Regions from separate parts of the Promicromonospora sp. Marseille-Q5078 genome, predicted to be linked through region 1. Evidence: riboswitches for the same ligand, from Rfam matches in the RefSeq annotation. Region 1 holds a riboswitch; each other region holds the start of a gene.
What was found. A riboswitch is a leader RNA that binds a small molecule or an ion and turns the genes downstream of it on or off. The one in region 1 is predicted to bind thiamine pyrophosphate.
Positions count from the first base shown of each region.

Region 2: another riboswitch for thiamine pyrophosphate. It lies ahead of ACQFYA_RS10720 (bifunctional hydroxymethylpyrimidine kinase/phosphomethylpyrimidine kinase); the one in region 1 lies ahead of thiC (phosphomethylpyrimidine synthase ThiC).
Region 3: another riboswitch for thiamine pyrophosphate. It lies ahead of thiO (glycine oxidase ThiO); the one in region 1 lies ahead of thiC (phosphomethylpyrimidine synthase ThiC).
Region 4: another riboswitch for thiamine pyrophosphate. It lies ahead of ACQFYA_RS18995 (thiamine ABC transporter substrate-binding protein); the one in region 1 lies ahead of thiC (phosphomethylpyrimidine synthase ThiC).

Region 1 is NZ_JBNPQG010000001.1:1,156,364-1,162,037, forward strand. Features, by position in the region: gene ACQFYA_RS05275 (N-acetylmuramoyl-L-alanine amidase) at 1-729, shown strand, start outside; gene ACQFYA_RS05280 (C39 family peptidase) at 906-2,225, opposite strand; TPP riboswitch at 2,379-2,483, shown strand; gene thiC (phosphomethylpyrimidine synthase ThiC) at 2,480-4,219, shown strand; gene ACQFYA_RS05290 (pyridoxal phosphate-dependent decarboxylase family protein) at 4,382-5,674, shown strand, end outside.
Region 2 is NZ_JBNPQG010000001.1:2,313,868-2,319,541, reverse strand. Features, by position in the region: gene ACQFYA_RS10725 (ABC transporter ATP-binding protein) at 1-373, opposite strand, end outside; gene ACQFYA_RS10720 (bifunctional hydroxymethylpyrimidine kinase/phosphomethylpyrimidine kinase) at 493-2,118, opposite strand; TPP riboswitch at 2,109-2,227, opposite strand; gene ACQFYA_RS10715 (hypothetical protein) at 2,359-3,015, shown strand; gene ACQFYA_RS10710 (YcnI family copper-binding membrane protein) at 3,092-3,856, shown strand; gene ACQFYA_RS10705 (copper resistance CopC family protein) at 3,853-4,551, shown strand; gene ACQFYA_RS10700 (hypothetical protein) at 4,660-5,674, shown strand, end outside.
Region 3 is NZ_JBNPQG010000001.1:1,306,268-1,311,941, forward strand. Features, by position in the region: gene ACQFYA_RS06035 (thiazole synthase) at 1-593, opposite strand, end outside; gene thiS (sulfur carrier protein ThiS) at 603-848, opposite strand; gene thiO (glycine oxidase ThiO) at 845-2,074, opposite strand; TPP riboswitch at 2,064-2,167, opposite strand; gene thiE (thiamine phosphate synthase) at 2,190-2,864, shown strand; gene ACQFYA_RS06055 (hypothetical protein) at 2,992-3,651, shown strand; gene ACQFYA_RS06060 (OmpA family protein) at 3,648-4,271, shown strand; gene guaA (glutamine-hydrolyzing GMP synthase) at 4,312-5,674, shown strand, end outside.
Region 4 is NZ_JBNPQG010000001.1:4,124,138-4,129,811, forward strand. Features, by position in the region: gene ACQFYA_RS18990 (ABC transporter permease) at 1-520, opposite strand, end outside; gene ACQFYA_RS18995 (thiamine ABC transporter substrate-binding protein) at 529-1,602, opposite strand; TPP riboswitch at 1,673-1,776, opposite strand; gene ACQFYA_RS19000 (DUF4235 domain-containing protein) at 1,915-2,181, shown strand; gene ACQFYA_RS19005 (PAS domain-containing protein) at 2,221-2,997, opposite strand; gene ACQFYA_RS19010 (sulfite exporter TauE/SafE family protein) at 3,149-4,072, opposite strand; gene ACQFYA_RS19015 (RrF2 family transcriptional regulator) at 4,258-4,716, opposite strand; gene ACQFYA_RS19020 (AGE family epimerase/isomerase) at 4,713-5,674, opposite strand, start outside.

The DNA of each region.
Region 1 (5,674 bases):
AGCGCGCGCGTGACCTCGGGCCACAAGCTCGTCGTGGCGCAGGTGCAGGGCGAGTGGCTCGGCGTGTGGTGGGCCGGTTCGCTGGCCTGGATCCACAACCCGGCCGACCGGCCCGTCGTCGTGCCCAGCACCGGGCAGACCGTCACGGTGAGCGGGGACGAGGCGGCCGCGATCTACGGCCGCGCGTACCCGGAGGCCGCGGCGTACCAGCCCTACCCGGGCATCGCCCCGCAGGCCGTCACGCCCATCGAGTACACGATCGGCACCGACCAGAGCTACGTGGTGTCCGACGATGACGTGTCGACCGACTACTACCGGGCGGTCTCGTTCGACGGGTCGGCACCCGACGACCGGACGGACGTCCGGGGCGACGACGCGTACTACCAGCTCTGGTACGCGCACCGGCAGGTGTTCACCCGCGCCGCCGACGTCGTCCTGCACGACCCGGTGGTCACCGACGTCGAGGGGCCGAGCATCGAGGGGAAGGCGAAGATCGGCCGCACGCTCACCGTCGACCCGGGGGAGTACCTGCCGGACTCGCGGCACCTCCGCGTCGAGGTGCAGTGGCTGCGCGACGGCGAGCCCGTGCGCGGCGCGGACGGCAGGCGCTACCACCTCACCGGCCGCGACCGGGGCGCCGACATCTCGGCCGAGGTGACCGTCTCCGCCCGCGGGTACACGTCGGCGACGTTCGTCTCCGACCCCGTCGGTCCGGTGCGTTCGCACTGACGCCGAGCCGTCGGTCGAGCCTGTCGAGACCCGCGAGGTAGTCCGGATCTCGCCGAGGTAGTGGACTGGACCACTACCTCGGCGAGATCTGGACTACCTCGCGGGGATCTGGACTACCTCGGCAGGCTGTGAACTACCTCGGCAGCTCGGTCTCGACGGGCCCGACCGGCGAGGGGTCACCAGTTGGGCGTGGCGCCCGGGACGTTCCGGGGCAGCGTCACCTGGTGCGGGTGGATGACGTACGTCAGGCCGTCGGTGGAGGTCTGCCAGACGCGCTCGAAGTTCTCGCGCGTGTAGACGTTCCGCACGTCGGCGTCAGTGGCCTTGTTGGGGTCGTTGATGACCGGGTCGCCGTCGGCGGTGAAGCCCACGATGGTCACGAGGTGGCCGTTGGTGCCGTACCCGGCCTCGGGCATCTCCTCCTCGGCGAACCTGATCGACACGACCAGCGGGATGCCCGCCGCGACGAACCGCTCCGCCTCGGCCAGCGACCGCAGCCGCGTGACGAACGACTCGAGCCCGTACCGGTGCGCGTACGCCGTGTTGAACGGCCAGTTGCCCGCGCCCTCGTACGTGTAGTCCCACGCGCCGATCGCGGCGTGGTCCACCTGCGGGTCGCCGTTCGGCGCCACGATGTCCGCGAGCTCCGCGGCGGGCACCTGGTGCTTGCGGCCGTAGGAGTACTGGATCATCGTGGTCGACGTCGGCGAGCACCACACCTGGCCGCCGCCGCCGAACTCCGGGTACTCGCCGATGTGGACGAGCTGCGAGTAGCCGGGCACGTCGAGCTCCACGGCGCGCCCGAGCGTGAAGTCGCTGGTGCCCGTGTAGGCGGACGTGGGCAGGTACTCGTTGGTCATCGTCGTCACGCCGGCCAGCCGCGGGGTCGCCGTCGACCCGGCCGGCCGGTACAGGGTGACGCGCGTCTGGAACGCCTCGGGCTCGCGCCCTGTGCGGGCGACGAACGTGTCGGTGGACAGGGCGGCGTCGTCGTCGCTCTGCCCGTCGACGGAGGTGCGGTGGATGTCGCCCACGGAGCCGTCGGCGGGCGCGAAGTCGTCCCCGGACGCCCAGCGCCCCATGACGAACCACGTGGTCCACGCGCCGTCGGCCTTGCGGCCCCGGAACTCGGTCTCGACCCACGTGCCGGTGGGGGTGGTGGCGTTCCACGAGGTCACGGACTCGTCCAGCGCGTACCCGGTCTCGACGACCGGCGAGGTCCAGGTGCCCGTCTCGTACGCCACGGCGGACCCGTCGCCGAACGGGTCGGTGTAGTCGGTGGTCGGCCCGCCGGAGCCGCGCACGACGAGCGTGCCGCCGGCACCGGGGCGCAGGTTCTCCCAGGTGCCGCGGCGCAGATCGGCGACGCCGTCCCAGTGCGTGGTGGTGATCTTGTTGCCGGTCGGCTCCTGGTCCTGCGACGGCGACGCGCCGGCCGCGCCCGCCGTCGGCGCGATCACCGCTCCCGCTGCCAGGGCTGCCGTCGTCGCTCGCATCAAGCTCCTTCGCGCCATGCCTGTCATGGGTCCCTCCCCGGGACGGGGGCGGTGGACGGTCCCCACCGCCCTGATGGCGAAGACTTTCCCAGATCCTGTGGCCCGTGTCACGACTTTGCGTGCGCGGGCCTCGGCCCGGTGCTAGCGTGACCGGCGATCCCACGGGTGCCCTCGCAAGGGCTGAGATCGGGCTGATGCGGCCCGGACCGTCGAACCTGACCGGGTCATGCCGGCGTAGGAAGTTGGAGAAACAGATGCACACTGCACCGTCGCGCGCGCTCGCCCACCTCGACCGGGACGGGATCCGCGTCCCGGTCACCGAGATCCGGCTGGCGCCCTCACCCGACGGCACCCCCAACCCGCCGGTCCGCGTCTACCGGACGCAGGGCCCGGGCGGCGACCCCACCCGCGGCATCGCGCCCCTGCGGGAGCCGTGGATCGAGGCCCGCGGGGACACCGGGACGTACGCCGGCCGGGCGCGCGACCTCGCCGACGACGGCCGGGGCGCCCGGCGCCGGGGTGCGGCGTCGGCGGAGTGGCGGGGCGAGGCGCGCCCGCCGCGCCGGGGCCGCGAGGGCGCCGTCGTCACGCAGATGGCGTACGCCCGGCGGGGCGAGGTCACCGCCGAGATGCGCTTCGTCGCGCTCCGCGAGGGCGTCGACGTCGAGCTGGTCCGCAGCGAGGTCGCCGCGGGCCGCGCGATCATCCCGGTCAACGTCAACCATCCGGAGTCGGAGCCGATGATCATCGGCCGGGCGTTCGCGGTGAAGGTCAACGCGAACATCGGCAACTCCGCCGTGCACTCCTCGATCGCGGAGGAGGTGGAGAAGCTGGAATGGGCCACCCGCTGGGGCGCGGACACGGTGATGGACCTGTCCACCGGCGACGACATCCACACCACGCGGGAATGGCTGCTGCGCAACTCCCCGGTCCCCATCGGCACGGTGCCGATCTACCAGGCGCTGGAGAAGGTGGACGGCGACGCGTCCCGGCTGAGCTGGGAGGTGTACCGGGACACGGTGATCGAGCAGTGCGAGCAGGGCGTGGACTACATGACGGTGCACGCGGGCGTGCTGCTGCGCTACGTGCCGCTCACGGCCGACCGCGTCACCGGCATCGTCAGCCGGGGCGGGTCGATCCTGGCCGGGTGGTGCCTGGCGCACCACGAGGAGAACTTCCTGTACACGCACTTCGACGAGCTGTGCGAGATCTTCGCGCGGTACGACGTCGCGTTCTCGCTCGGCGACGGCCTGCGGCCCGGGTCGCTCGCGGACGCCAACGATGCCGCCCAGTTCGCCGAGCTCGACACCCTGGCGGAGCTGACCCGGCGCGCGTGGGCGCACGACGTCCAGGTGATGGTCGAGGGCCCCGGGCACGTGCCGCTGCACCTGGTGCGCGAGAACGTGGAGCGCCAGCAGGAGCTGTGCGACGGGGCGCCGTTCTACACGCTCGGGCCGCTCGTCACGGACATCGCTCCCGGCTACGACCACATCACCTCGGCCATCGGCGCGACGGAGATCGCGCGGTACGGCACGGCGATGCTCTGCTACGTCACGCCCAAGGAGCACCTCGGCCTGCCGGACCGCGACGACGTGCGCACGGGCGTGGTGACGTACAAGATCGCGGCGCACGCGGCGGACGTCGCCAAGGGGCACCCGGGCGCGCGCGACCGTGACGACGCGCTGAGCAAGGCCCGGTTCGAGTTCCGGTGGCGCGACCAGTTCGCGCTGTCCCTCGACCCGGACCTGGCCGAGGAGTACCACGACGAGACGCTGCCGGCGGAGGCGGCGAAGACGGCCCACTTCTGCTCGATGTGCGGGCCCAAGTTCTGCTCGATGCGCATCTCGCAGGACATCCGCGACGAGTTCGGCGGCGCGGCCGCCCAGGCGGAGCGCGTGGGACCGGAGGCGGCCGCGGCCGGCATGGCGGCGAAGTCGGCCGAGTTCCGGGCCGCCGGGGGAGAGGTCTATCTCCCGACGCCGACGGTGCGCTGACCCGGCCGGCCGTGGGCGGGACGTGTGTGAGATGACTCTCGCCGCGTCCCGCCCACATGCCGGACCTTGCGATTGCGCTGGGTTTTAGGGATACCTAAGTTAGGCCAGGCTGACCTAAGTGGAACGGGTCGGCCCTGCCTACCTCCGAGGAGCGACCCGACGATGCCCACACCCCTGCCCGTCCACGGGACGTCGCCCGGCGCGCTGCTGCGGGGCGACACGGCGGCCGACTACGCCGTCGCGCTGCACGCCGTGGTGGACGACCTGGCCGACCGGGTCGCCGGCGCCCGGCAGCCGTTCTGCGGCGCGAGCCGTCGCGAGCTGCAGGCGCTCGTCGACGGCGTCGACCTCGACGGCCCGCCGGTCGGGACCCCGGACGCGCTGTGCGAGACCGCGGAGCTGTACGCCTCGCACGCCGTCTGGTTCCACCACCCCGCCTACGCCGCGCACCTCAACTGCCCGGTGGCGCTCCCGGCCGTCGGGGCCGAGGCGATGCTCGCCGCGATCAACACGTCGGTCGACACGTACGACCAGTCGACGGTCGCGACGCTCATGGAGCAGCGCCTCGTCGAGTGGACCGCGGCGCGCATCGGGTTCCCTGACGGCGACGGCGTGTTCACCTCGGGCGGCACGCAGTCGAACCTGCAGGCCCTGCACCTGGCCCGCGAGCGCGCGCTCACCGCGCCCGACGGCGCCCGGCTCGGCGGGGCGGCGCGCCGCGACCGGCTCGGCCGGCTGCGGGTGCTCGCGACGGCGTCGGGGCACTTCAGCGTGGCGCGCTCCGCCCTGCTGCTCGGCCTGGACGACGACGCGGTCGTCGCGGTCCCGACGGACGGCGCGGGACGGATGGACCCCGGCGCCCTTGCCCGGGCGCTGGTCGACGTCGAGCGCGCGGGGGACGTGGTGATGGCGGTCGTCGTGACGGCGGGCACCACCGACCGCGGCTGCGTCGACCCGATCGGGCCCGTGGCGGACCTGTGCGACGCCGTCGGCGCCTGGCTGCACGTGGACGCCGCGTACGGCGGTGGGCTGCTGGTCTCGAGGCGCCGCCGCCACCTGCTGGACGGCGTCGAGCGCGCCCGCAGCGTCACGGTGGACTTCCACAAGACGTTCTTCCAGCCCGTGTCGTCCAGCGCGCTGCTCGTGCGCGAGGCCGCGGACCTGGCCCGCGTGACCTGGCACGCGGACTACCTCAACCCCGCCGAGGAGTCGGGCGAGCGCAACCCGGACCTCAACCTGGTCGACAAGTCGCTGCAGACCACGCGGCGCTTCGACGCGCTCAAGCTCTGGGCCACGCTGCGCGCGCTCGGCGCCGACGGCGTCGGCGCGATGGTGGACGGCATCTGCGATCTCGCGGCCGCCGTGCACGCCGACCTCGCCGGCGACGCCGAGCTGCGGCTCCTCGCGCCCACCGACCTGTCCACCGTGCTCTTCCGATTCCAGCCGGACGGCGTC
Region 2 (5,674 bases), 1.2 Mb from region 1:
GCGGCACCACGAGAGCGCCCAGGTCGTGGGCCGCAGCGCCGTCCGCGAGCGGCCCCTCCACCAAGGCCTGCAGGACGCGCGGGATCGCGAGCGCGGCGAGGCTGGCGCCCAGCGCGGAGAACAGGCCGCCCACGAGCCGCGGCACCGCCGGCTTGACGTAGGGGTACAGCCGGCGCACGGAGGCGAGCGTGGAGAGCTCGGACCCCGCGGGCGCGGGCGGGCCGGGCGGCCCGGAGGACCGGCCCGGCGGGGTGCCGGTCGCGGCGGGGCGGCGCGGTGCGGAGGAGGCGGAGCTCCTCCTGGGACTGTCGGAGGGATCGGCGCTGCTGGCGCCTCGGCTGCTGCTGCGCGAAGTGCGCGTCGTGTCGGGCATCACACCTATTCTGTCACTCGCCCCCGACATCCTTGCCCCGGTCACCCGGCACGTCGCGTCGGCGGGACACCGCTTACCCCCGGCGGGGCGCCGCGGCATCCCGCCGGAACGGCCCGGGCTCAGCCGACGACGGCCCCCGCGCCGCGGCGCCCCGGGGCGTCGTCCGCGGCGCCGGTCTGGTCGAAGAACGCCAGCTCGTGCTCGCAGGCCTCCTGGAACGCCCGCGCCATCCGGGCCCGCGTGGTCGGCGGGGCGGCCCCGGCGACCCGGCGCAGGATCGCGACGGCCTGCGCCGTGGCCTGCGCGAAGGCGTCGTCCGCGTACGTGCCCAGCCACGCCGAGTACGGGTGGTCCGCGTGGTCCCGGGCGGCGAGGCGCTCCCCCACGTCCTGATAGATCCAGTAGCAGGGCAGGACGGCGGCCACCAGCGTCGCGTAGTCGTCGCCGGCCGCACGCAGGTGCTCCAGGTAGGCCGCGGTCGTCGGGCTGGCGGGCACGTCCTGCGGCTCCCCGCCCAGCCACCGCGTGTGCAGGTCCAGCTCGGTCACGAGCGCGCCGTGCGCGCCGCCCGCCCAGAACGCCTGCTCCGCCCGGGTCGGCGCGAGCTCGCTGGCGCGGGCGAGGCAGCGCGCGTACTCGCGCAGGTAGATCGCGTCCTGCTCCAGGTAGGCGCGGAAGTGCCCGGCACCCAGCGAGCCGTCGCCGAGCGCGCGCACGAACGACAGGTCGTCGATCGCGCCGCGCACGCCCGCCACGTCGTCCCACCACCGGGCGACGAGCTCGTCGCCCGCGCGGTCGTCCCCGGGCGTGGGCCCCGCCGGCCGCGACGCGCCCGGCGGCGTACTGCCCGCCAGGTGGTCCACCGGGCCGTGCCCGCCGCCCACCGCGAGCGCCTCCCCCGCCCGGATGGCCGCCGTCAGCCACGCCTTCGTGCCGCGCAGCGCCTCGGCCCAGTCGCCGGTCCGGACGAACCGCGCCGCGAGCCCGCTGGACAGCGAGCAGCCGGTGCCGTGCGTCGCGCGGGTGGGCACGCGCTCCCCGGCGAGCTCGACGAGCACCCCGTCCGGGCCGACGAGCGCGTCCGGGGCGCCCCCGCCCGCGAGGTGCCCGCCCTTGGCCACGACGAGCACCCCGTGCCGGGCGGCGAGGCGGCGCGCCTGCTCGAGGGCGGCCGGCCAGCCGGGGGCGACCGGCTCCCCGGCCAGGACGGCGAGCTCGGGCAGGTTCGGGGTCACGACGTCGACCTGCCCGAGCATGTCCCGCACGGCGCGCTCCGCCGCCGGGTCGAGGAGCCGGTCGCCGCTGGTGGCCACCATCACCGGGTCCAGCACGACCGCCGGCCGCACGGTGGTCGCCCCCCGCGGCAGGCCGTCGAGCCAGGCGCCCACCGCCTCGGCGACGGGCGCCGAGGCGAGCATGCCGATCTTCACCGCGTCGATCGCCACGTCGTCGGCCACCGCGTCGAGCTGGGCGGCGAGGAACGCGGGCGGCGGCACGTGCACGTCCCGCACACCGTGCGTGTTCTGCGCCGTGAGCGCGGTGAGCGCGGCCATCCCGTACCCGCCGGCCGCGGCGACCGACTTCAGGTCGGCCTGGATCCCGGCACCGCCGGACGGGTCGGAGCCCGCGACCGCGAGCACGCGGGGCCGGCTGGGGACGGCGGCCGACCACGAGGAGCGGGCAGAGGAGCGGGCAGAGGTGCCGGCGCTGCCGGCGGAGCTGTCGTGAGGTGCGCGCGCACTCATGTCGACATCCCTTCGCTAGTGCGAGCTAGATCAGGTTCGACGGGTGTGATCTCAGCGGCCCGACGCCGACCGTGGCCGGCGACGTCGGGTCGCACCCCGTGTCGTCGCGCCACGCTAGCCCAGCGCGGACGACGACGCCGGGCGGGTCCGGCGCGCGCGTCGCGACGGGGGCGGCGGCGGGACGGGAACGGGGACGCGGGCGGGAGGGGGCCGCCGGAGGGCGCGCGATAGGGTGACCCGGTGCCCGTGGTCCTCCGTCGTGCGCGCGAGCTCCTCGTCGCCGGTACGACGCTCAGCATCGCGGCCGCCGCCCACCTCCTGGCCGGCGGCACGCTCCCCGGGGCACCCCTCGCCTGGCTCGTCGTCATGGCCCTCACCGCCCCGCTCGCGGTGTGGACCGCACGCCGCCGGCTCACCCTCCGCCGCCTGCTGCCCGCCATGGTCGCGCTGCAGCTGGTGCAGCACTCCGCCCTGGAGCTCCTCGGCACGACCCGGACGGCCGGTCCGGCCGGGACCGGTGCCGTGGGACTCGCGGGCCACGCGGGCCACGCCGGGCACGACCTGGGGCCCGGCTCCCTGCCGCCCGCGACCGGCACGGCCGCGCACCTGCACCACGCGGACGGGGGCGGTGCAGCGACCTGGATGCTCGCCGCGCACGCCGCGGCCGTCCTCGTCACGGCCCTGCTGCTCGCGGCGGGCGACCGGGCGGCACAGAACGTCCTGACCCACCTGCGGCACGTGGCGGTGCTCGTGCAGGGCCCGCCCGCGCTGCCGGTGCCCCGCCGGGCCGCCGTCGTCACCGGCCGCACCTGGCGTCCCCGGCCCGGGGACGCCGTCCGACGCCCGCCGGTGCGCGGGCCCCCGCTGCTCCAGGCCGCCCTCGTGCGCGCCGCCTGAACCTGCCCCGGTCCGACGTCGGACGGGGGCGGGCCCCTCGTCGTCCCCGACCGTCAGACCCACGGAGCAGACACCCATGCCCACGACCACCCGTTCCTCCCTCCCCCGCGCGCGCCGCCTCGCGGGGGCCGCGGCCCTCGCCGTGCCCGCCCTCGTGCTGGGCGCGGGCGCCGCGTCCGCGCACGTCACCGTGACACCGGACTCGGCAGAGGCCGGCGCATACGCCACCCTGACCTTCAAGGTCCCCAACGAGTCCGCCGACGCGTCCACCACCGCCGTGAAGGTCGACCTCCCGCAGGACTCCCCGTTCACCAGCGTGTCCGTCGAGCCCGTGCCCGGCTGGACCGCGAAGGTCACCCAGGCCCCGCTCGACGAGCCCGTCGAGGTGCACGGCACGAAGGTCACCGAGGCTCCCGCGAGCGTCGAGTGGACCGCCGACGGCCCCGACGCCGCCATCGCCCCCGGGGAGTTCCTCCGCTTCACGGTGTCCGCGGGCGCCGTGCCCGACGGGGTCGACGCCATCTCCCTCCCGGCGACGCAGACCTACTCCGACGGCGAGGTCGTCGCGTGGGACGACGAGACCACCGGCGACGCGGAGCCCGAGCACCCCGCGCCCGTGCTGCAGGTCGTCCCGGCCGCGGGCGACGACGCGCACGGCACGACGTCCGGCACGGCGTCCGGCGCTGCGCAGGCCGCGGGCGACGACGGGAGCGCCGGCGGCGACTCCGACAGCACCCTGCCCCTCGCGCTCGGGGCGGCCGGCCTCGGGCTCGGCCTGGTGGGCGCGGCGACGGGCGTCGCGGCCCTCGTCCGCACGCGCGCCCGGACGGAGCAGCGGTGAGGGCCCGGCCGGCCCTCGCTCGGCGGTGGGCGGCTCGACGGTCGGGGGCTCGGAGGTCGGCCGTCGCGGCCCTCGCCGCGGTGGGCACGCTCGGCCTCGCCCTGGTCGGCGCCGTCGGCGCGGCGGCACCGGCGAGCGCGCACAACGTCGTCGTCGGCACGGCGCCCGCGACGGGCTCGACCGTCACGAAGGCGCCGGAGACGGTGGACGTCACGTTCGACGACGTGGTGCTCAACCTGTCGGCCGACGGCTCCAGCACGGTCGTCACCGTGACGGACCCGGACGGCACCGACCGTGCGACGGGATGCCCCACCTCGCAGGACCGCACGGTGTCCGTGCCGGTGAGCATGGGCGCGGCGGGCGAGTACACCGTCGACTGGCGCATCGTGTCCGCCGACGGCCACCCGACCAGCGGCGAGTTCACGTTCACCTACGACCCGCCCGAGGGCGCCGCGACGAGCGCCCCGCCCACCGGCGGCGCGACGCCCTGCGGCGCGTCCGCCGCGGCGGACGGCGGGACGGGCGCGAGCACCGGCGCCGGGACCAGCACGGGAACGAGCGCCGGGTCGAGCGACGGGGCGAGCGACGGCGGGGCGTCCGAGCTCGCCGTCGTGCTCGGCATCGCCGGCGGCGTCGTCGTGCTCGCGGGCGCGGCCGTGCTCGTGACGCTGCGCGTCGCGCGCCGGCGGGACTGACGCCGGACCGACACCACCGGAGCACCGCGGCGGCGCGGTCCGGCCTCGCGCCCGGCCGCGCCGCCGTCGCGTCCCCGGACGGCGGCGGCGCCGCCTACGATGCCCACCATGGATGCGGGGCAGATCGTCGGGATCGTCACGGGCGTCGTCGTGGTGGTCGTGCTGGTGACGGCCGTGGCCGTCTGGGCGGTCCGCCGCCGGCGTGCCGCGGGCACGCGGGCGCGGGACCGCGAGGCGGAGCTCGAGCGCATGGGCGTCGAGGCCGGCTCCGCGCTCGTGCGCGCCGACGAGCGCGCGCGGCTCGCCGAGGACGAGCTCGCCTTCGCCGTGGCGGAGCTCGGCGAGCGCGAGACGCGCGACCTCGCGCCGACGCTGCGGCGGGCGCGCGAGCGGCTCGGCGAGGCGTTCCACCTCAACCAGCTCCTGCACGACCACGTCCCGGACACCGACCAGCAGCGGCACGAGTGGTCGGCGCGCATCGTCGACCTGTGCCGCTCGGCCGGCGCCTCGCTGGACGAGCTCGACTCGGGCCTCGCGAGCCTGCGGCAGACCGTCCGCGCGACGCCCGACGTCGTCGCCCGCGTGGACAAGGAGCTCGCCCGCGTGCGCGAGAGCATCCCCGGCGCGCGCGCCGACCTCGAGCGGCTGCGCGGCCAGTACGCCGAGCAGGCGCTGCTGCCGGTGGCCGACAACCCCGAGCAGGCGGAGCGGCTGCTCGAGTTCGCCGGGCGCAGCGCGGCCGCGGCCCGCAAGCGGCTCACGACGCAGCAGGTGGCCGAGGCCGGCGCCGCCGCCCGCGCGGCGGAGGAGGCGGTGCGGCGTGCCGAGGGCCTGCTGCGCGCCGTCGACGACTACGAGGCGGAGGCCCTGCGCGCCGAGTCCGCCCTCGGCGCCATCGTCGCGGAGTCCCGCGCCGAGCTCGCCCAGGCCCGCGCCCTGCCGGGGTCCCAGCGCGCCGGGCGGATCGACGGCGCCGTCACCGCGCTCGAGGACGCGCTCGCCGAGCTGCCGCCCCCGGGCCGGCCGGGCGACCCGGTCGGCGCCCTCACCCGGGTACGGGAGGCCAACACGGCGCTGGACGACGCGGTGGCCGAGCGGACGGAGCAGGACGAGCGCGCCCGCC
Region 3 (5,674 bases), 150 kb from region 1:
GCGTCGAGGATCACCGGCACCCGCGCGGCGGCCGCGATCGCCTCGATGTTGCGCGGGTTGAGCACGCCCAGCCCGGTGCCGATGGGCGCGCCGAGCGGCATGACGGCGGCGCACCCGACGTCCTCGAGGCGGCGGGCCAGGATCGGGTCGTCGTTGGTGTACGGCAGCACCACGAACCCGTCGCGCACCAGCCGGTCCGCCGCCTCGACGAGGCCGAGCGGGTCGGGCAGCAGGGTCACGTCGTCGGCGATCACCTCGAGCTTGACCCAGTCGGTGCCGCACGCCTCGCGCGCGAGCTGCGCGGTGAGCACGGCCTCCTCGACCGAGAAGCAGCCGGCCGTGTTGGGCAGGGCGCGGATGCCGAGCCGCTCCAGCAGGCCCCAGATGCCGCCGTCCTCGACGCCCGTCCCGCCGGGCCGCACCGCGACGCGGCGCATCGCCACCGTGGTGAGCCGGGTGCCGGACGCGACCAGCGCGTCCTCGAGCGTCATGAGGTTCGACGCGCCGCCCGTGCCCATGACGAGCCGTGAGCCGACCTCGGTGCCGGCGACGACGAGGGGGTCGTCGTGCGTGACGGTGGTGGTGCCGGTCATGCTTCCTCCTCAGCCGCCCTGGACGGCGGTGACGATCTCGACCCGGTCGCCGGGCGCGATCCGGGTGCCGGCCCACAGGCCGCGGGGGACGACGGCGTCGTTGACGGCGACGGCGATGCCCTGCACCGACCCGTCGGCCACGAACGCGGGGACGAGGGCGGCGACGACGCCCTCGACGCCGTCGCCGTGCGGCCCGTCGAGCGGGTAGGCCTCGCCGTTCACGAGGGCGGTGGGGGCGGTGGGGGCAGCGGTCATCGGGCGGCTCCTTCGGGGAGGCGGGCGGCGGGGGCGGGCGCGAAGCGCCGCGGGTCGGCAGCGGTCACCGCGGGGTCGGGGGCGGGCGCTCCGGTCAACGCGGCGACGACCGCGTCCGCGGTGAGCGGCGCGAGCAGCACGCCGTTGCGCCCGTGCCCGACGGCGGCCAGCAGCCCGGGGGCGGCGGTGGCGCCGACCAGCGGCAGGTTGTCGGGGGTGGCGGGCCGGGCCCGCGGGGTGACCTCGAGGAGGGCGGCCTCGTCGAGGCCGGGCACGAGGGCGCGCGCGTCGCGCAGGAGGGCGAACACGCCGCCGGCCTCGGCCCGTCGGTCGTCCGGGCGCTCCTCGCTGGTGGCGCCGACGACGACCTCGCGGTGCCCGGGCCCGCTGCCGGGGCCGGCCCCGGTGCCCGGGTCCCGCGGAACGACGTACACCGGGCGGCCCTGCACCGTGCCCCGCACCACGTGCGCGAGGGCGAGTGCCGGGCCGGCGTCCAGCCGCAGGGTGATCCCCTTGACGGGCCGCACCGGGACGCGCACCCCGGGCACGCCGGCGAGCAGCGCGGACGGGTCGCCCGTGCCCGTCGCGAGCACCACCGCGCCCGCGGGGTGCCGCGTCCCCGCGTCGTCGTGCACCGCGACGACCCGGCCCGTGACGTCGCGCTCCAGGCGCACGGCGGCGCGGGGGACCAGGGAGCCGCCGAGCGCGGCGCGCAGCGCGGCGTGCGCCCCGCGCGGGTCGACGGCGAGGTCGTCCTCCAGCAGCGCCGCCCCCGCGAGGCGCGGGCCCAGGTACGGCTCGCGGCGGCGCGCGTCGGCCACCGGGAGCTCGGCGGAGGCGAGGCCCCACCCGCGGTGCAGCGCGAGCACGCGGCGCAGCAGGGCGAGGTCGTCGGCGTCGTACGCGACGGCGAGGGAGCCGGCGCGCAGCAGCGGCACGTCGTGGCCCGCCGCCGCGGCGAGGTCGGCGGCGAAGGCCGGCCAGCGGGCGGCGGACGCGAGGTTGAGCCGGGTGAGCTCCCGCTCGCCGAAGTCGGCCTCCGCGACGGCCGCGAGCATCCCCGCGGCCGCGCGGGTGGCGCCGTCGCCGGGGGCCGGGTCGAGCACGGTCACCGACAGGCCGGCGCTCGCGGCGCGCCACGCGACGGCGAGGCCGACGATCCCGCCGCCGACCACGACGACGTCGGCGGGGCGGGTGTCGCGGACCGTACGGTCGGACGTGGGCATCTGCGCTCCCTTCGCTGGCATGACCCAGATCAGGTTCGACGGTCGGCGGCTCGCGCCCTCTCAGCCCCGAGCGGGGCTCCCGTGCCCGGCCACTGTAACGCGGGCGGTGGTTACGCTGGCCGGCGTGACCACGACCGACGCCGCCGTCGCCCCCGAGGCGGCGCGCGCCCGCCTCGCCGCCGCCCGCCTGTACCTGTGCACCGGCGCCCGCGAGGAGCGCGGCGACCTGGAGGACTTCCTGCACGCGGCGCTCACGGGCGGGGTGGACGTCGTCCAGCTGCGCGACAAGACCCTGGACGTCGCGCGCGAGCTCGAGCTGCAGGAGGTCGTGGCCCGCGTGGCCGCCGAGCACGGCGCGCTGTGGGCCGTGAACGACCGGGCGGACGTCGCCGGGCTGACGGGGGCGCCCGCCGTGCACATGGGGCAGCGGGACCTGCCCGTGCCCGCCGTGCGCTCGCTGCTCGGCCCCGGCCCGGTGCTGGGCCGCTCGACGCACTCCGCCGCGCAGGCCGCCGACGCCGAGGCCGACCCCGACGTCGACTACTTCTGCGTGGGCCCGCTGTGGGCCACCCCCACCAAGCCGGGGCGGTCGGCCGTCGGGCTCGACCTGCTCCGCGAGGTCGCCGCGACCCGCCCCGCCACCCCGTGGTTCGCCATCGGCGGCGTCGACGCCGAGCGGCTGGGCGCGGTGCTCGACGCCGGTGCCTCGCGCGTCGTCGTCGTGCGGGCGATCACGCAGGCGCCGGACCCGGAGCGCGCCGCGCGCGAGCTGCGGGAGCGGCTCGGCTGACCGCGCCGAGCCGGACGGGGTGTTCTCCCCATCCCGGGCGGTACCGCCCGGGGGTGTCGTGTGCCACAGTGGGCCGGCCCTGCTCCGGACGCCCGGGGCGCCCACGCCCCGAGCCCAGGAGACGCCCATGTCCGCACGCCCCCGCACCGCCGCGCTGCTGCTGGCCGGAGCGCTCCTCGTCCTGTCCGGCTGCACGGGAGGCGACGCCGACGCCCCGGGCGGGGCGGCGACCGGGTCGTCCGATGGGGTGCAGGACGCCGCAGGCCCGGGGACGGCGACGGTGGCCGACCAGGTGATGGCCGAGCAGACGATCGCCACCCCGCACGGCGGCGGGGACGCCTGGGGCGGCGAGGTCACGGTGACCCTGCGGTCGGTGGAGGTCGCCGGCGGGACGACGACGGTCCGCTGGGCGCTGCGCTGGGACGACGACGAGGCGCCCGCCGACGCCGGCGCGAGCTACTACGACCTGGGCGTCGAGCCCAGCACCACGGTCACCGATCGCGAGGGGCTCAAGGCGTACAAACCGTTCTGCACCGAGGGCGCGTGGCAGGAGGACACCGACGAGCCGGTGAAGGCGAGCCTCGCGCAGCAGCGGTGCCGGGCGTCGATGCTCGTGTCCCCGCTCGAGAACATCACCTTCACGTTCCCCAACCACGGCACGATCGAGGTCTCCGCCGTGCTGCCCGCCCCGGAGGGCGAGCCCGCGTCGGTCGACGTCCTCCCCGGGGAGGGGCTGCCGCTGTTCACCGGCGCGACGGTGACCTACGCCGACGGCGGCGCCGAGTGACCGCCCGCGCCGCGGCCGCCGTCGCGCTGGCGGCGGGCCTCGTGGTGGGGCTCGGCGGCACGGCGCCCGGGGTGACCGCCGACCCGGAGCGGGTGCGGGAGGCCCAGGAGGCCCTCGGCGAGGAACAGGCCAGGGTCGAGGGGGCGGACGTGACCGCCGCGATGGCGGCCGACGCGACGTTCGACCTCCGCGCCGCCGACGGGACGTTCCCGCTGCGCCCGGAGGACTCCACGGTCGTGCTCGAGCGGCAGCGCGAGGAGAAGGACGACACGGTGGTCACGCTCACCTCCGACCTGCTGTTCGAGTTCGGCGAGGCCGCGCTGACGCCCGCGGCGGAGGAGGCCGTCGCGGCGCTCGCGGCCGACGTGCCGCAGGACGCGACCGTGCACGTCGACGGGTACACCGACTCCGTCGGCTCGGACGCGTTCAACCGCCGGCTGTCGAGGCAGCGGGCGGCCGCGGTCGCGGACGTGCTCGGCGGGGAGCGACCGGACCTGACGCTGAAGGTCGAGGGTCACGGCGAGGCCGACCCGGTCGCCGAGAACGAGGTGTCCGGCGAGGACAACCCCGCCGGGCGGGCGCTGAACCGGCGCGTCGAGGTGACCTACCCGACGCGGTGACGGGGCAGAATGGCCGGTGGCGCGCGGCTAGGATGACCCGGTGACGTCTCCCGCCACCGACTCCCTCCGCCCTGTCCTGGTCGTCGACTTCGGCGCCCAGTACGCCCAGCTCATCGCGCGCCGCGTGCGCGAGGCGAGCGTCTACTCCGAGATCGTGCCGCACACGGCCACCGTGGAGCAGATGCTGGCCAAGGACCCGGCGGCGATCATCCTGTCGGGCGGGCCGTCGTCGGTGTACGCCGCGGGCGCGCCGTTCGTCGACCCGGCCCTGTTCGAGGCCGGGGTGCCGGTGCTCGGCATCTGCTACGGCTTCCAGGCGATGGCGCAGGCGCTGGGCGGCACGGTCGCCCAGACGGGCCAGCGCGAGTACGGCGGCACCGAGGTCGAGGTCGGCGAGGCCGGCGTGCTGCTCTCGGGCACCCCGGACCACCAGACCACCTGGATGAGCCACGGCGACTCCGTGCACGCCGCGCCCGAGGGCTTCGAGGTGCTCGCCACGTCGTCCGGCTCGCCCGTCGCCGCGTTCGAGGACACCGGCCGCCGCCTGTACGGCGTGCAGTGGCACCCCGAGGTCAAGCACTCCGCCCACGGCCAGGCCGTGCTCGAGCGCTTCCTGTACGAGGGCGCCGGGCTGAAGCCCGACTGGACGCCCGGCAACGTCATCGCCGACCAGGTCGCCGCGATCCGCGCGCAGGTCGGCGACGCCCGCGTCATCTGCGCGCTCTCCGGCGGCGTCGACTCGGCCGTGGCCGCGGCGCTCGTCCAGGAGGCCGTGGGCGACCAGCTCACCTGCGTGCACGTGGACCACGGCCTCATGCGCGAGGGCGAGGTCGAGCAGATCGAGGACGACTTCGTGGCCTCGACCGGCGTGCGCCTCATCGTCCGCGACGAGAAGGAGCGGTTCCTCTCCGCGCTCGCCGGGGTGAGCGACCCGGAGACGAAGCGCAAGATCATCGGCCGCGAGTTCATCCGCGTCTTCGAGGACACGCAGCGCGACATCGTGGCCGAGGCGGGCGCGCACGGCGAGGAGGTCCGGTTCCTCGTGCAGGGCACGCTGTACCCGGACGTCGTGGAGTCGGGGGGCGGCGAGGGCGCCGCCAACATCAAGAGCCACCACAACGTGGGCGGGCTCCCCGACGACCTGCAGTTCGAGCTGGTCGAGCCCCTGCGCACGCTGTTCAAGGACGAGGTCCGCGCGGTGGGCCGCGAGCTCGGCGTGCCGGAGGAGATCGTCGCGCGCCAGCCGTTCCCCGGGCCGGGCCTGGGCATCCGGATCGTCGGCGAGGTGACGGCCGAGCGCCTGGAGACGCTGCGCAAGGCGGACGCCATCGCGCGCGAGGAGCTCACAAAGGCGGGTCTGGACGGCGAGATCTGGCAGTGCCCGGTGGTGCTGCTGGCCGACG
Region 4 (5,674 bases), 3.0 Mb from region 1:
TGAAGAACACGAGCGCCAGCACGATGCCCGCGAAGCTCTCCTCCAGACCGGCCCAGCCGAGCATGCCGCCGGGCGCGAACAGCGCGCGGAACGCGACGCCCACGACGACGCTCGGCAGCACGAACGGCACGGTCACCAGCCCCCGCACCAGCGTGCGCCCGGGGAACCGGCACCGGTACAGCACGTACGCCCCCGGCAGCCCGAGCAGCACGGACAGCAGCGTGCCGGTGACCGCCTGCGCGAGCGTCTGGCCGACGATCCGCCACGTGCGGCCCTGCGACAGCACCTCCGCGAACCCGGAGAGGTCGAGCTCCCGCCCCGTCGGGGTCTCGGTGAAGAACCCCTGCAGGACGAGCGACGCCACCGGCCAGGCGAAGAAGACCGCGAGGAACCCCAGCGGGAGCACGACGGCGGCGCCCCAGCCGAGCCACGCGCCCCAGCGGTCGGTGCGCCACCGGGCCGCCCGGGAGGCGGGCCGGGACACCGGGTGCGGGGTGGCGCGTGCCGTTGCTCGGGTCACGGTGCGCGTCAGTCGACGACCGTCGCCGTCCACTGCTCGATCCACTCGTCGCGGTGCGCCGCCACGTCGGCGGGCGCCACCTCGAACGGCTCGTCGGCCAGGGGCGCGAACTTCGTCCAGTCGGCCGGGAGCTCGACCCCCGGGTCGGCCGGGTACATGTACATCTGGCCGGGGACGTCGGCCTGGAACTCGCCGGTCGTGAGGAAGTCGACGAGCTGCTTCGCGCCCTCCGGGTTCGCGGCGCCCGCGAGCACGCCCGCGTACTCGACCTGCCGGAAGCACGTGTCGAGCATCGCGCTCGTGGTCGAGGACTTCCCGTCCTTGCTCACCGTGAACGCGGGCGACGTGGCGTACGACAGCGCGATCGGGCGCTGCCCGCCCTCGCCGGCCCCGGAGAAGTCCACGTAGTAGGCGTCCTCCCAGCTCTCCGCCACCTTGACGCCGTTGTCCCGCAGGTCGGTCCAGTAGTCCTGCCACCCGTCCGTACCGAACGCGCCGATGGTCGCGAGCAGGAACGCGAGCCCCGGCGACGACGTGGCGGGGTTGGTGACCACCGTGAGGTCGGCGTACTCGGGCTTCGTGAGGTCCTCGAGCGTGGTCGGCGGCGTCACGCCGTTCTTCTCGAACCAGCCGTCGTCGAGGTTGAGGCACACGTCGCCCACGTCGATCGGCGTCAGCGTCCCGGCGAGGTCGTCGGGCGCGTACGCCGCGACCTTCGGGTCGAGGTCCGCCGGCTGGTACGCGTCGAAGACGCCCGCCTCGACGGCGCGCGAGGCGAACGTGTTGTCCACCCCGTAGACGACGTCGCCCAGCGGCGCGTCCTTCGTCAGCACCAGCTGGTTCACCAGCGTGCCGGCGTCGCCGGGGGCCACCTGCTTCACGGTGAGGCCGGACTCCTTCTCGAACGCGGCCAGCACGTCGTCGGAGACGGCGAACGAGTCGTGGGTCACGAGCGTCACGGTGCTCGAGCTCTCGCCGCCCGCGCCGTCCGACGACGTCCCGCCGCCGCCGCACGCCGCCAGCAGCGGCAGCAGGGCGACGACGGCGGCGCCGGCCGCCGTCCGCCTGGTCCTGTGCGTCATGTGTCCTCCTCAGGCATCGAGAAGGGGGTCCTGCGGGCACCCGGCACCGTCGTGGTGCGGCCGTCCGCAGGGATCGAGAATCCCGACTTCCTCCACCGGTGCTAACCGGGTCAGGTTCGAGGGTCTGCGGCGTTCCGCACTCTCAGCGCCGGTGGCGCTCCCCTGTCGTATCACCACGAGCCTACACACCGGCGCCGCGCTACCGTGGTCCCGTCCGCGTCGGCGGGGTGTGACGTGCCTGACGTGCACCGACGTCCGCGGACGCACGACGCACGACCCCGGCGACCCGGGGAACGAACCGAGGGAGAGCACGTGACGGACACCGAGACGCCGCTCGCGGTGAAGGTCGGCACGGTGGTGCTGACGGTCGCCGCCGGATGGGTCGCGCAGAAGCTCATCGGGGTGGTCTGGGAGAGGACCACCGGGAGCGCGGCCCCGACCAACGTGGACGACGACGAGATCTCGATCATCCAGGCCGTGACGTTCGCCGCTGTCTCGGGCGGGGTCGCGGTGCTCGCGAAGCGGGTCGCACGCCGGGGCGCGGTCCGCGCCGCCGCGCGCTTCGGCCACGGCCACTGACCCGAGCCCGAACCGGGGCCGACCCTGGAAGCCCCCGCGTCAGTGGCTGGCGCGGGGGCGCCGGCGCGCCAGCTGCGCGTCGTGACCGTGCGGGCGGTCCACGGGGTGCACCCCGCCGAGCGCGCGGCTGAGCCGGTCCGCGGCGTCCTGCGCGGGCGGCGCCGCCCGGACCACCTCCGCAGCCGTGACGGCGCCGCGCTCCCCGACGGGTCGCGCGAGCGCCTTCATCACCTGCTCGCCCGCGGACTGCGCGGACACGCCCACCTGCGCCCCGGCGTCCGTCAGCACCTCGGTGGCCACTGACTCGTCCACACCGCAGACGGCCATGATCGCGCCCTTGGCCTGCTCCGCCGAGGCCGCGGCGACGAAGGCGCGCGACACGGCGCGGTGCGCCTCCCGGTCCAGCGCGTCGCGCACCACGGGGCTCGCGTCGATGACGTACCCCACGAGGTGGGTCGTCGAGCCGGCGGCGCCGTGGCGCGCCTGTCCCGTCACGACCACGGTGTGCGTGCGGCCGTGGTCGTCCACGACGCGGTGCCCGCCGGCGAACGGTCTACCGGTCCCGAGCGCGATCGTCGCCGTGCGCGAGAGCCGCTCCCGGTCGTCCGGGTGCATGTGCGCGCGGAGCACGTCCGGCCCCGGCTCGATCGCCCCGGGCTCGCGCCCGAAGATGCGGTAGACCTCGTCCGACCACCACCACGCCCCCGTGGCGACGTCGACGCGGTACTGGCCGACGAGCAGCTGGCTCCCGGCGCCGAGCAGCTCCGCGAGCGCGACGATCTCGCGACGCGGAGGGTCGCTGTGCGTGCTGGGCATCGACATGGGCCACCTCCCAGTGCGGTGCAGCTGGGTCCGGCGTGCAACTCACCTGGCCTCTTCACGGTACCGGGAGGTCGCGACAACGCCACCCCACAGCACGACGTCCGCGGGTGGAATCCCGCGGACGTCGTGCGGCCGGGCCGAGATGTCAGACGGCGGGCGTCGCCGCGGGCGCCTCCACGGCGACGGGCTCGGCCTTCTCGGCCGCGACGGCCTTGCGGTGCTCGCGGAACGAGTAGACGACGGCGGCAGCCCAGCCGAGCGCGATGACCCCGAGGACGAGGCCGCGCACGCCGGCGCTGACCGGGAACGAGTCGAGGCTCAGCAGGGTGCGCACGTTGGTGAGCACGATGATGCCGCCGACGGCGGAGCCGAGGACGCGCGGGGGCACGAGGCGCACGAGCCAGGCGGCGATCGGCGCCGCGATGAGGCCACCGATCAGCAGGGCGAGCGCCCAGGTCGGGTTGATGCCGGCGGTGCCGAGGCCGAAGAGGAACCCGAGGCTCGCGGCGACCGCCACGAAGAACTCGCTGGTGTCGATCGAGCCGATCACCTTGCGGGGCTCCATGCGGCCGCTCGCGAGGATGGCGGGCGTGCCCACCGGGCCCCAGCCGCCGCCGCCCGTGGCGTCCATGAAGCCGGCGACCAGGCCCAGCGGCGTGAGGAACCGCTTGCGCAGCGGCTGACCCAGGCGGTCCGTGCGCAGGCCGCGCAGCGTGAACCGCAGCAGCACGTACAGGCCGAGCCCGAGGAGCAGCAGAGACATCAGCGGCTTGGCGATCTCGGTCGAGAGCCAGGACAGGAACGTCGCGCCCGCGAACGCGCCGACGGCCCCCGGGATCCCGATCTTGAGGACGACCTTCCAGTCCACGTTGCCGAACCGCCAGTGGGACGCGCCCGAGGCGAGCGTCGTGCCGACCTCGGCGAGGTGGACGGTCGCGGACGCGGCCGCGGGGTTGGTACCGATCGCGAGCAGCAAGGTGGTGGACGTGACGCCGTAGGCCATGCCGAGGCTGCCATCGACGAGCTGCGCACCGAGGCCCACGAGGGCCAGCAGGACGAGAGTCCGCACGAGTGTTCCCTCCGTGTCGGCGCGGCAGCGGTTCCGCCGCGACAGATGTCAGGTTACCCGATCGGCCCTATCGGATTCAACGGTATCGAGGGGACGACCGCATGATGAGATTCCGCGACGTCCGGTCGCGGGGCGGCGCACGTCCTCGTGCGCGCCCCGTCAGGCGCGGGAAGCGCCCGCGGTCGTCACGGGTTGAGCCAGGCGGACTCGTCGTCGGTCAGCTGGCGCACCACGTCCGGGAGCTTCCCGGCGGCCAGGTCCGCGAGGGTCACCTGCTCGAGGACCTGGCGCACGTTCACGCGCAGGGCGACCCACACGTGCAGCAGCGAGGCAGCCGCGCCCGTGTACTCGAGGTCGGACGGCCGGGCGTCGCGGACGAACATCAGCGGCCCGTCCACGGCGCGCACCACGTCCGCGACGGTGACCTGGCCGGCCGGGCGGGCCAGGACGTACCCGCCGCCCGCACCGCGCCGGCTCGCGACGATCCCCTCGCGCCGGAGGTCGCTGAGGATCGCCTCGAGGAACCGGTGCGGCACGTCCTGCGCGCGGGCGAGCGCCTCGGCGGGAACGGGGCCGCCGTCGGCGGAGGCCGCGAGCTCGGCGGCCGCCCGGACGGCGTAGTCCGCCTTCGCCGAGATCCTCATCGGCCGCCGTCCTCCAGCGGAGCGGCGAGCCGCGCACCCTGGAGCAGCCGCCCGGCCGCCTGGGCGGACGCCGCGAACGAGCCCGTCAGAGGCAGGTCGGGCAGGATGACGGCCTGGGCTGCGTGGTAGACGTCGGGCTTGCCGACCCACGTGCGCCCCGACGGCACGTTCTCGGTGTCGAGCTCGTGGAACCACGAGCCCCGCTCGTGGTCCACCAGGTGCGCGTCGATCCACGCCCACCACTCGTCGGCCTGCTCGGCGTAGCGAGCGTGGTCCGTCGTCCGGTGCAGCACGTCCGCCGCCGCGGCGGCCTCCGCCGCCACCCAGTGGAAGCGGCGAGCCTCGACGGGCTTGCCGGACCAGTCCGTCGTGTACACGAAGCCTCCGCCCCCGGCCGCGTCCCAGCCGTCGGCCACCGCGCGCTCGAACAGGTCCCCTGCCGCGTCGGTCCGCTGACCCACCGTGTCGGCCGCGACGTCGACCTGGAGCAGCAACCGCGCCCACTCCAGCCCGTGGCCGGGGGTGGCGCCGTACGGCTTGAACGGGTCGTGCGGTCGGTCCGCGTTGTACTCGAGCTGGGGCCGCCACTCCGAGTCGAAGTGCTCGGGGATCCGCCAGCCGTTGCGCGACGCCCAGCCGATCACGCGGTCGGCGATCACGGCCGCGCGATCCAGCCAGCGGCGCTCGCCGGTGGCGTCGTGCGCGGCGAGCAGCGCCTCGACCGAGTGCATGTTCGCGTTCACGCCGCGGTACGGGTCGACGACGGTCCAGTCGCGGGACGCCTCGTCCAGGTGCAGGTCGTGCGCGTCCTCCCAGAATCGCTGGTCCAGGACGGCGAGGGCCGACTCCAGCAGGGCCGGGCCGCCGGGCACACCGGCGGTGGTGCCGGTCGACCCCGCAAGGACGACGAACGCGTGCGCGTACGCCTGCTTGAGCCCGTCGAGCTCGTCCGCGCCCG